3 regions of the Pectobacterium odoriferum genome follow, and region 1 is predicted to be linked to each of the others. Evidence: predicted binding sites of a transcription regulator. Region 1 holds the regulator's gene; each other region holds the start of a gene.
The links. Region 1 encodes ArgR, which controls arginine synthesis, uptake and breakdown. Its sites were predicted from a motif close to ANTGAATAAAAATACANT; they were not measured.
Positions count from the first base shown of each region.

Region 1 (4,095 bases):
GCATGGTAGTTTTTGCCCTGCTTTTTCAGTTTGACGCGCGCGTCAATGAGATCGACGATGTCGGTGCGAGCTAGCAGGTCATTAATAAATACGCGTGGGATTCGTCCAGCCATAAGCCCCTAGAGTATACCCTTCTGTAAGATGGTTACATTGGATATAGCTTATAAACGACAACAAGCCGCGCTTCCTTTCGGAAAGCACGGCCTTACGTATGCAACTGCTAAGTCTGCGGATTAATCACGCGTTGGAGGGAAACCCTCCTGAAAATTAATACAGACGAGTGCGGCGTGCGTTTTCTCGAGCCAATTTCTTCGCGTGACGTTTCACTGCAGAAGCTTTAGCGCGCTTGCGTTCAGTCGTTGGTTTTTCATAAAACTCACGACGACGAACTTCAGCCAGAACGCCTGCTTTTTCACAGGAACGTTTGAAGCGACGCAGAGCTACGTCGAACGGCTCGTTTTCACGTACTTTAATTACCGGCATGTGCCTCTCACCTCAATAAATTCGGTTTGCCGCTGGCCTTGTGCCAGCCTTTTCAAAATGGTGCGGAATTCTACTGCAAACGTGACGCCTTTGTAAAGCATTGCGGTGATCATAAAACACCCAACCGCTGCCAGCGCAGAAATCAGGTCGCTTATGGTAGACTATCCGCAGTTTGAAGCAAGTGGCATTTAACGAATGCCTCTATCGTCATCAAAGTAGGAACTGCAATGCGCGTACTGGGTATCGAAACATCCTGTGATGAAACCGGAGTAGCTATTTATGACACGGAAGCTGGTTTACTCGCCAATCAGCTATACAGTCAGGTCAAATTACATGCTGATTACGGCGGTGTAGTGCCAGAGCTCGCCTCACGCGATCACGTGCGTAAAACGGTTCCGTTGATTCAGGCGGCGCTGCGTGAAGCTGGGCTACAGGCTGACGATATCAATGGCGTGGCTTACACCGCTGGCCCTGGTTTGGTCGGCGCGCTATTAGTGGGCGCGACGATCGGTAGATCGTTGGCATTTGCATGGGGGGTACCGGCGATTCCTGTGCACCATATGGAAGGGCATTTGCTGGCGCCGATGCTGGAAGATAACCCGCCGGCGTTTCCTTTCGTGGCGCTGCTGGTCTCTGGTGGTCATACGCAGCTCATCAGCGTGACGGGCATTGGTGAGTACCGTTTGCTGGGTGAGTCGATTGATGATGCTGCGGGTGAAGCGTTTGATAAAACAGCGAAATTACTGGGATTAGATTATCCCGGTGGCCCAATGCTGTCGAAAATGGCGCAGGTAGGGAATTCCCAACGTTTCACGTTTCCGCGCCCGATGACTGACCGGCCGGGGCTGGATTTCAGCTTTTCTGGGCTAAAAACGTTTGCGGCTAATACGATTCGTAGCAACGGTGATGACGATCAAACGCGTGCTGACATCGCTCGTGCGTTTGAAGATGCCGTTGTAGATACGCTGGCGATAAAATGTCGTCGTGCGCTGGATGAGACGGGCTTTAAACGACTGGTCATGGCGGGGGGCGTGAGCGCAAACCGGACGTTACGCCAGCGCTTAGGTGAAGTGATGGTTAAACGCGGCGGTGAAGTGTTTTATGCACGCCCCGAATTCTGCACAGATAATGGCGCGATGATTGCCTATGCGGGTAGCGTACGTTTGGTTCATGGTGCGAGCCAGACGCTGGGCGTATCCGTTCGGCCACGTTGGCCGTTGGCCGAATTGCCTGCGGTGTGAGATTTCAAACGCAATAGTCGCTACGTGTAGCGGGTCTACACGTAGCAAAGAACGAGTAACAAAAACGGCAGCGTACGAGCGAATTACAGCTCTTGTTCGAATAGCACCAGAATAGCTTCGTAAAGCTGTTTGACGCTGAAGCCTCTTGCAGGGGTGGTAAAGATGGTGTCATCACCCGCGATGGTGCCGAGAATACCTTCTGACTTCCCAAGTGAGTCTAGCAGGCGAGCAATAAGCTGTGCGGCTCCTGGGCTGGTATGGATCACGACAACCGCGTCGTTGTAGTCCACGTCCAGCACAAGGTTCTTCAGCGGGCTGGACGTAGTCGGGACGCCAAGCTCGGCTGGGAGACAATACACCATCTCCATTTTGGCATTGCGCGTGCGCACGGCACCAAATTTCGTTAGCATGCGTGACACCTTGGATTGGTTGATGTTTTCAAATCCTTCGTCTTGCAATGCCTGAACAATTTCACTTTGAGAACTGAACTTCTCTTCCTTTAACAGCGCTTTGAACGCTTTAACGAGGTCTTCTTGTTTTGTCGAATTTCGCATTCTGCACCGGATTAATTGTTATGGTTAATCTTCCCATTATGCAGTTGTGTGAATTTTTATGCAATTAAATTGCGTATAATTCCAATCCATTTCACCAGATATGCGTTAGTCGCTGTTTTCAAAAAAATTCAGCCTCTGGGTAGTCCGAAAAATGCGTCCTGCGTCACATAAAAGTAAATCAAATGTTATCAGAATGATGTTGTTTGGACGCCATTGATCAGTGTAATGTAGCCCATAGGTTAACCGCCAGTGAATGAACACCGCGTTATAGCTCAATAGCTTATTAACTTTACTTACCTTTCAAACGAATGGTTGTTTTTGATTTATTATTAGAGACATAGCGTATTTTTTGTCTCTCATGTCATTTGTAGAAAGATAAGTAGATTACTCTTATCCCCATTTTTATATTCTGTTTATAACCAAATGAATTCACGGCACTTTTTTATTTTATGATAATAAGGAGTTTAGGATGAAAGTTGCAGTTCTCGGAGCAGCAGGTGGTATCGGTCAGGCACTCGCACTCCTCCTCAAAACCCAGCTTCCTTCAGGTTCAGAACTATCCCTTTACGATATCGCTCCGGTCACGCCGGGTGTTGCCGTTGATCTGAGCCATATTCCTACAGCAGTGAAGATCAAAGGCTATAGCGGTGAAGATGCTAAACCAGCGCTTGTTGGTGCAGATATCGTGCTGATCTCCGCGGGTGTGGCACGCAAACCTGGTATGGATCGTTCCGATTTGTTTAACGTCAATGCTGGCATTGTGCGTAATCTGGTTGAGCAAATTGCGGTTACCTGCCCGAAAGCCTGTATCGGTATCATTACCAACCCAGTGAACACGACTGTTGCGATTGCAGCAGAAGTGCTGAAAAAAGCTGGCGTATATGACAAAAACAAACTGTTCGGCGTAACAACGCTGGATATCATCCGTTCCAACACGTTCGTTGCTGAGCTGAAAGGCAAACAACCGCAGGATATTAATGTGCCGGTTATTGGCGGACACTCTGGTGTGACGATTCTGCCTCTGCTGTCTCAGGTTTCTGGTATCAGCTTCAGCGATCAGGAAGTGGCCGATCTGACCAAGCGTATCCAGAATGCGGGTACCGAGGTTGTTGAAGCTAAAGCTGGTGGCGGATCGGCAACGCTGTCTATGGGTCAGGCTGCGGCACGCTTTGGTCTGTCTCTGGTTCGTGCGCTGCAAGGCGAAAGCGGTGTGGTGGAATGTGCATACGTTGAAAGTGATGGCAAACATGCTCGCTTCTTCGCTCAACCGATTCTGTTAGGCAAAGACGGCGTCGCCGAGCGTAAAGACATCGGCACATTAAGCGCTTTTGAGCAAAACGCGCTTAACAGCATGCTGGATACGCTGAAGCAGGATATTGAGCTGGGCGAGACGTTCATCAAGAACTGATTACCCGTCATACTTCAAGCTGCCTGTGCGTTGGCTTTCCTCGTTCACCCCAGTCACTTACTTATGTAAGCTTCTGGGGATTAACTGTGTCGCCGCCTGCCTGCAACTCGAATTATTTAGGGTATGGTTGAGCGTTAATAATATGCAGAGTAAAAAGCCGGAGATGTCGATCTCCGGCTTTTCTTTTTTTAATCGGGACGGATGAGTTTTTTTCTGTCGATAAGCTCATTGGTTTCCGGATTGTAGTACCGGCTGGGCCAAATCTCTGAGGGGTGAATATTCAGCGCATCGGCAATAAGCCATTCCCCTTTGGGCCAAGGGCGCGAGAGCGCATTAGCTAACGTAGATGAGCTTAATCCGGCCGCTCGCGATACCGCCGCCAGCGTTGTGTTTTTCTTGCGCAGTGCAG
Region 1 is NZ_CP034938.1:670,908-675,002, forward strand. It holds gene dnaG (DNA primase) at 1-113, opposite strand, end outside; gene rpsU (30S ribosomal protein S21) at 268-483, opposite strand; gene tsaD (tRNA (adenosine(37)-N6)-threonylcarbamoyltransferase complex transferase subunit TsaD) at 711-1,724, shown strand; gene argR (transcriptional regulator ArgR) at 1,808-2,278, opposite strand; gene mdh (malate dehydrogenase) at 2,748-3,686, shown strand; gene EO763_RS02995 (helix-turn-helix domain-containing protein) at 3,875-4,095, opposite strand, start outside.

Region 2 (4,095 bases), 540 kb from region 1:
TGAAAGTAGTAAAAAAAGTAGATAGTAAAGTTAGTACGGACGCGGGGTGGAGCAGCCTGGTAGCTCGTCGGGCTCATAACCCGAAGGTCGTCGGTTCGAATCCGGCCCCCGCAACCAACTGATGTGAGTCGTCCATCAAGAGAAGTAAAAATAAGTCATACGGACGCGGGGTGGAGCAGCCTGGTAGCTCGTCGGGCTCATAACCCGAAGGTCGTCGGTTCGAATCCGGCCCCCGCAACCAACTAAGACTAAAACGATAAAGCACCTTAACGGGTGCTTTTTTGTTTTCTGCGTCATCTATTTTCCATGCAGTTCCTACACCACGCCCCAGACCTATTTATTCCCTCTGAACCGCGCCAGCAAGACGCGGTCACCGCACGTGCTACATCGACAACATCAACTACCGTTCGGCCTGACTGGCAAAGTAGGCTTTAATTCCTGCAAAAATGGATTCCGCAATTTGCTGCTGGAAATGGCTGGTGCGCAGCTTACGCTCTTCTTCCAGATTGCTGATAAATGCCGTCTCAACCAGAACAGACGGAATATCTGGCGCTTTCAGTACCGCAAATCCGGCCTGATCGACGCTGTTTTTATGCAGACGATTGACCCTACCCAGCCGGGTCAGGATCTCTTTACCAAACTTCAGGCTGTCGCTGATAGTCACGGTCTGCACCAGATCGAACATAGTGTGATCCAGATAGCGATCGCCGCTCATGCTCACGCCACCGATCAAATCCGATTCGTTCTGGGTCTCTGCCAGAAATCTGGCGGCGGTACTGGTTGCGCCTTTCTTCGACAGTGCAAAAACCGACGATCCCCTTGCCGATCGATTGGTAAACGCATCCGCATGAATCGAAATGAACAGATCGGCACGCTGCTTGCGCGCTTTCGCCACCCGCACGCGCAGCGGAATGAATACATCTTCATTACGCGTCATATACGCTTTCATGTTGGATTCATTATCGATCAGCTTGCGCAAACGGCGAGCGATTTGCAGCACGATGTCTTTCTCGCGCGTTTTATTCTTGCCAATCGCACCGGGATCTTCACCACCGTGACCGGGGTCGAGCATGATAATTAGCGGACGATCCCGCCCTGCTTTCCCGGCTTTCGGCGCTTCCGCTGGCAGCGTACGTTCCAGATCGCCTTTGTTGTAATCCGCCAGCAGCGCCAGCAGCGGATCGTCTTCGTTATCGTAGCGCCCTGCGGCAGGATACAAATCCAGCACCAGCCGGTGCTTGAATTCGGCCACTGGCCCCAGCGTAAAGACCTTGGTCGTCGCCTGCTGCTTGAGTTCCAACACCAAGCGCACCGTGGTTTTATCAAACTGTCCGATACGCGCTTCTTTAATCAGCGGATCGTTATCTGACGTAAACTGGCTGGCTATCTCCTTCAGCACGCTGTTCAGATGAACATTTTCGATATCCACCACGATGCGTTCAGGATTACTCAGACTAAACTGTTTATATTTCAGCGGGTGATTGGATTCCAGTGTGACGCGGGTATAGGCGGAGGACGGCCAGACGCGCACGGCAACGACCTGTGTCGTCGCCGCTATCCCTACACCACTTACGCTTAACAGCCAGGTTGCTGCTGCGGTTTGTAATAGACGCCGTCGAGTCAAATGATGATTCGAATGAGACATGCCACTCCGATCTGATTGCTGTGCGCTATCCTGCGTTGTTGTGTTGCCAATGCACTGGATAGGTCATTAAAAAATGAATAAAGGTAAAAATTGTCAAAAACTTTAACGAATCTATCCCACTCTGTCATGCAAAAATCCTGTGCAGGCCTTATAACAGGCGGATATCATAAATTTGAAGCATTAACCTCGCTTTTCTGGTTAATACTTCCTCTTGCCTTTTACGTCATAAAGAATAAAAATACAGAAATTACGAATAAAAATGCAAAGAGGGCTCGCAGTGAAGGAACGGAGTACAGAACTGGTTCAGGGCTTCCGCCATTCAGTTCCCTATATCAATGCCCACCGTGGCAAAACGTTTGTCATCATGTTAGGTGGCGAAGCCATTGAACATGCCAACTTCTCTAGCATCGTAAATGATATCGGGCTATTACACAGTCTGGGGATCAAGCTGGTGGTAGTTTATGGCGCTCGTCCCCAGATCGACGCCAATCTGACAACGCATCACTACGAGCCTCACTACCATAAAAACACCCGCATCACCGACAGCGCCACGCTGGAGCTGGTCAAGCAGGCGGCGGGAATGCTGCAACTAGACATCACCGCTCGGCTGTCGATGAGCCTGAACAATACACCGCTGCAAGGTGCCCACATTAATGTCGTCAGCGGTAACTTTATTATCGCGCAGCCGCTTGGCGTTGATGACGGTGTGGACTACTGCCACAGCGGCCGTATCCGCCGTATTGATGAAGAAGCCGTTCACCGTCAGTTGAATAGCGGTGCGATTGTGCTGCTCGGTCCGGTTGCAGTGTCAGTCACTGGTGAAAGTTTCAATTTAACCTCGGAAGAGGTCGCGACCCAGCTCGCCATTAAGCTGAAAGCGGAGAAGATGATCGGCTTCTGCTCCTCACAGGGCGTGACCAATGAAGAAGGCAACATCATTTCCGAGCTGTTTCCTGACGATGCACAACAGCGTATTGATGCACTGGAACAGGCTGGCGATTACCATTCGGGTACGGTTCGATTCCTGCGCGGCGCGGTCAAAGCCTGCCGTAGCGGCGTGCGCCGCAGTCACCTGATCAGCTATCAGGACGACGGCGCACTGTTGCAGGAACTGTTCTCACGCGACGGAATCGGTACACAGATCGTGATGGAAAGCGCCGAGCAGGTTCGCCGTGCGACCATCAATGACATTGGCGGTATTCTGGAGCTGATTCGCCCGCTGGAAGAGCAAGGCATTCTGGTCAGACGCTCGCGCGAGCAGTTGGAAATGGAAATCGACAAATTCACTGTCGTGGTACGCGATAACCTGACTATCGCTTGCGCTGCGCTTTATCCGTTCCCGGAAGAGAGCATTGGTGAAATGGCCTGCGTCGCGGTTCACCCGGATTACCGCAGTTCCTCACGCGGCGATATGCTGTTACTGCGCGTTGCCGCTCAGGCACGTCAGCAGGGTCTGCAAAAGCTGTTTGTACTGACGACGCACAGCATCCACTGGTTCCAGGAACGCGGCTTTTTACCCGCTGAAGTGGAAATGCTGCCGAAGAAAAAGCAGGCGCTGTACAACTACCAGCGTCGCTCGAAGATTCTGGTGCTAGACCTCTGAGTTATTCCACTCAATAACGCTTCTCGTGGCCGACCGTAAAATCGGCCACGATCTTTCATCCGCTTATGGCTGCTTGCCAAACTCACGGTTCGACGTCGTTCATTTCAATAAGCCATCAGACAGAGGTATCTGTACCAATTTTCCAACGCGATTCACACCCGCTGCGCATCGTCATTCCCTAACTGAATGACGTCTTACTAGCAGAAGCGCGCGCCATTAATAAATACGCTAATCCTCTCTCCCAAGCCGCTATAGCGCTGCGTTGGCGTTTTCACCGCCCGGCAGAGAATGCGGACATCGGTATAGAGTGACAAACGCTGGCGCGCACGCGTGATAGCGGTATACACCAGCTCTCGCGTCAACACCGGTAAATAGTGGTTCGGCAGCACCAGCGCCGTATGATCGAACTCCGATCCCTGCGATTTATGCACCGTCATCGCATAGGCCGTGTCATGCGGCGGCAGACGGCTTGGCGTAACGTCTTTGGTTTCGCCATTCGGCAAGGGGAAAAATACGCGCAGCTCCCCGCTTTCCCCTATCATGGCGATACCGATGTCACCATTGAACAGACCCAATGCGGCATCGTTACGTTCAATCATGACCGGCCGGCCGGGATACCAGCGGTTAAGCGGATTACGACTGCGCTGAATCAGCCCTGCCTGATGCAAAGCCTGCTCGATGCGCTGATTCAGTCCTGCTACGCCAAACGGCCCTTCACGCAACGCACACAGTTGGCGATAACGCTGGAAAGCAAGCAGCACGGCATCTGGCGTTGCACCCGCCGCAACAAGCTGTAGATAATCACGATACCCTTCGACACACCGTGCCAGCATGGCCTGATACTCTT
Region 2 is NZ_CP034938.1:1,209,800-1,213,894, reverse strand. It holds tRNA gene EO763_RS05405 (tRNA-Met) at 41-117, shown strand; tRNA gene EO763_RS05400 (tRNA-Met) at 165-241, shown strand; gene amiC (N-acetylmuramoyl-L-alanine amidase AmiC) at 401-1,645, opposite strand; gene argA (amino-acid N-acetyltransferase) at 1,905-3,248, shown strand; gene recD (exodeoxyribonuclease V subunit alpha) at 3,446-4,095, opposite strand, start outside.
Region 2: a site for ArgR is predicted at 1,873-1,890, ahead of argA (amino-acid N-acetyltransferase). Genes of this name have one in related genera too.

Region 3 (4,095 bases), 1.0 Mb from region 1:
CATCAGGTCATCCACCAGACAGCCGCCGCCGTGCACAATCACCAGCGGACGCTGGTGTTCCTGACGGTAAGCCACCAGCGCAGTGAACAGGCGTTCCAGCGCTTCTTCGCTATCCAGTAAAACGCCACCTAATTTGATAATTAACGGATTCATTATGCTTCGCGCCTCGAAATGTCGGGACCAGTAGTGATTAAATTAACGATTGGGTTTCAGGGAAACCAAAACGAATGTTCATGCATTGCACAGCCTGTGCCGCCGCACCTTTCAGCAGGTTATCCTCGGTTGCCACCACGATCAGGTGCTCACCATCAACAGAGAAACCGATATCGCAGAACGGCAGGCCGACAACGGATTTCAGCGCCGGAACGCCCTTATCGTACAGGCGAACCAGCGGCTTATCGTGATAAGCATTGTGATAGGCCTCAGCGACATCCTGCTGGGTTACGCCCGGTTGCAGGCGACAGGTGATAGTTTCCAGAATACCGCGAGCGAAGTTGCCCAAATGCGGTGTGAAGATCACTGGCGTACCGAGGTGCGTTGAAATTTCAGGCTCATGGCGGTGGTTGAAAATGCCGTACGGTTGCAGGCTGACTTCACAGAAGCTGCTGGTCAGCGACGCTTTACGCCCCGCCCCGCTCACGCCGCTCACGGCATTAATCACTGGCCACTGAGCCGGGTTCAGCAGTTGGGCATCCAGCAGCGGCTTAAGCGCCAGTTGCGCAGCCGTTGGATAACAGCCCGGCACGGCAACCAGTTGTGCCTGTTTTACGCTTTCAGCACGCCATTCGGCCAGCCCGTAAACCGCTTTTGCCAGCCAGTCAGGGTGCTGATGCTCAAAGCCATAGTAACGACGATAAAATTCGGCATCCTGTACGCGGAACGCGCCGGACAAATCAAAAACAGTACAGCCTGCTGCCAGAAAAACAGGGGCCAGATCGTGGCTGACCTTGTGATCGGTCGCCAGAAAAACGACATCCACGCCTTTCGCCGCTTCTTCCGCATCGGTCAGCGGTTTTACCGGGATATCGATGATGCCTTTGAGCTGCGGATGTAAATCAGAAATCAATTTTCCTGCATCGACACTTTGCGCAGAAACCATCAAAGCGGTTATGTTCATCTGTGGGTGACGGTTCAGGTAGAGCGCAAGCTCAGCGCCGGTATAACCACTTGCACCAACAATCAGCGTATTCAGCATGGGATCCGTATACCTTCTTACTTATCTATGGAACAGGTAACAGGGCTCACCAGCGTCGGTACGCTGTTCACCCGCGAAACTCAGTGAAAGTGACGAATCGCCATCGCCGTACCTTTGGGTTTCCTTTCGCCGAGCATTATTGTATTTTTATTCAAAATAAATGCATGAATATTGATACTATCCTAACCAGAGGCTGTCAACAGTGAAGATGAATTTACCCCCTTTTATTGAGCTATATCGGGCATTGATCGCCACACCGTCCATCAGTGCCACCGACAGCGCGCTCGATCAAAGTAATCATACCTTAATCAACCTGCTGGCAGGCTGGTTCGGCGATCTCGGCTTCCATGTGGAAGTCCAACCAGTCCCCGGCACCCTCAATAAATTTAATATGCTGGCGCGGATTGGTGAAGGAAAAGGTGGCTTATTGTTAGCAGGCCACACCGACACCGTCCCGTTCGACGACGGTCGCTGGACGCGCGACCCGTTCACGCTGACCGAACATGACAACAAGCTGTACGGCCTGGGTACGGCGGACATGAAAGGCTTCTTTGCCTTTATTCTGGATGCGTTGCGCGATATCGATCCGACCAAGCTGACGAAACCGCTCTATGTGCTGGCAACGGCAGATGAAGAGACGACGATGGCCGGTGCCAAGTATTTCTCCGAATCGACGCAGATTCGCCCGGACTGCGCCATCATCGGCGAACCGACCTCGCTGCAACCGGTGCGCGCCCACAAGGGCCATATGTCCAACGCGATCCGCATTCAGGGGCAGTCTGGCCACTCCAGCGATCCGTCGCGCGGCGTGAACGCGATCGAGCTGATGCACGAAGCCATTTCTCATCTGCTGGTGCTGCGTAACACGCTACAGGAACGCTATCACAATCCGATTTTCCACATTCCTCACCCGACCATGAACCTCGGGCACATTCACGGCGGCGATGCCGCTAACCGTATCTGCGGCTGCTGTGAGTTACATATGGATATCCGTCCGCTGCCGGGCATTACGCTTAACGATCTGGACGGTTTGCTGTCAGAAGCGCTTGAGCCTGTCAGCCAGCGCTGGCCGGGCCGCTTGACCATCAGCGAGCTGCATCCGCCGATTCCTGGCTATGAGTGCCCACCAGACCACCGTCTGGTGTCCGTCGTGGAGAATCTGCTGGGGACGAAAACGGAAATCGTTAACTACTGCACCGAAGCACCGTTTATTCAGACGCTGTGTCCAACGCTGGTTCTGGGGCCAGGATCAATCGAGCAGGCGCACCAGCCGGATGAATATATTGATACCAAGTTTATTAAACCAACGCGGGATCTGATCTCGCAGGTGATTCATCACTTCTGCCACCACTGATCCAACGAAAGCGGCCTTGTCAGCCATGCTGACAGGGTCATTTTGAGACAGAGAATGAAAAAGAAAGATTTCATCGCACAGGATCTACTGAGCAAAATCTATCAGCACACCGACCCGCTGCCAGAGAAGCTGCCGCCGGAACGCCAGTTGGCGGAAGAATACGGCGTGTCGCGCTTTACCATCCGTCAGGCGCTGGAAAAACTCGCCAGCATCGGCGCGATCCATATGGTGCAGGGATCGGGTAACTTCATTAATCAGGGCGTACGCAGCAACCCGCTGGTGTATAACTCGATTACCGAAAAGAAATTTAACCAGATTTCATTCCGTCTGCTTAGCCTGCATAAGCGGCTGCCGACTCGGGAAGAGCAGCAGGTTTTTGCTATCAGCGAAAATACGTTCATCTGGGAATTCAGTCGATTACGTTATGTCGATAACCGTAAGGTGCAGATTGAGATATCGAAAATGCCCGCCGCAGATTTCCCGGACATGAGCCAGAAGATTATTGAAAGCTCTATTCAGCAGTATGTGCTCAGCAAGGGCTATGCGATTTCACACTACCTGACACATTATCAGGCGGTTAACGTCACTAAAGCACAGGCTGAGCTACTGGGCTGCAAGAAAGGCACGGCGGCGATGCACATTCTTAATCGCGGTATTTTACAGGGCGGTCGCGTGTACGAATCGAGCGATATCATCGACATTAACTACGCCTGCACCTACGTCATCCCCTTCAACCGCGATAACCTGAATTTCCGCCAGTCGCCATAATAGTTCACTCAAGGCGTATGCATCGTGCCATCGGGCAGGCGGCTCTGCGTCCATTCGTGCGGACGATAGACGACGGGGAACTGCCGTGCCGCATCCAGATCGATACCCACGCCAATACCGGGGCGCTCAATCGGATACAGATAGCCCTTCTCCGGTTCCACCGCCTGCGGGAAGACCTTGCGGGTATTTTCCGGGTAAGCGACAAACTCCTGAATCGCGGCGTTATGCAGGTGGATATTCAGGTGAATGTTAACCGCCGCACCGATCGGAGTCATATCCGGCGGGCAATGCCACGCGAGACGAACGCCAAAGCTCTGACAGAACGCGCCCAGTTTCAGCGCTGGCGTAATCCCGCCAATCTGTGAGACATGGCAGCGGATGAAATCAATCTGTCGATTAATCACCAGGCTCTGCCACTCGGCGGGGTTATTAAACAGCTCCCCGGTCGCGAGCGGCACCGCGCTCTGGCTGCGGATCTGCGCCAGCCACTCATTTTGCGCAGGCGGCAAAATGTCTTCGATGAAATAGGGACGATACACTTCTATCGTTTTGGCGAACTGCACGGCCTGATTCGGGAACAGACGCTCATGGACATCATGCAGAATGTGGAAACGCTCGCCGTATTTCTCGCGCAGCGCACGGAACATGGCGAGCGTGTTGGCCATGTACTGATCCTGATCGTAATAGGCTCCCTCCGTTGGCTGCCGCGTGCTGTGCAACGCATCGGGATTACCGCCATAGAATCCTAGCTGGCAGCGGATATGACGATAGCCCTGCG
Region 3 is NZ_CP034938.1:4,670,628-4,674,722, forward strand. It holds gene argB (acetylglutamate kinase) at 1-153, opposite strand, end outside; gene argC (N-acetyl-gamma-glutamyl-phosphate reductase) at 191-1,195, opposite strand; gene argE (acetylornithine deacetylase) at 1,398-2,549, shown strand; gene EO763_RS21070 (GntR family transcriptional regulator) at 2,604-3,317, shown strand; gene EO763_RS21075 (starvation-sensing protein RspA) at 3,326-4,095, opposite strand, start outside.
Region 3: a site for ArgR is predicted at 1,334-1,351, ahead of argC (N-acetyl-gamma-glutamyl-phosphate reductase). Genes of this name have one in related genera too.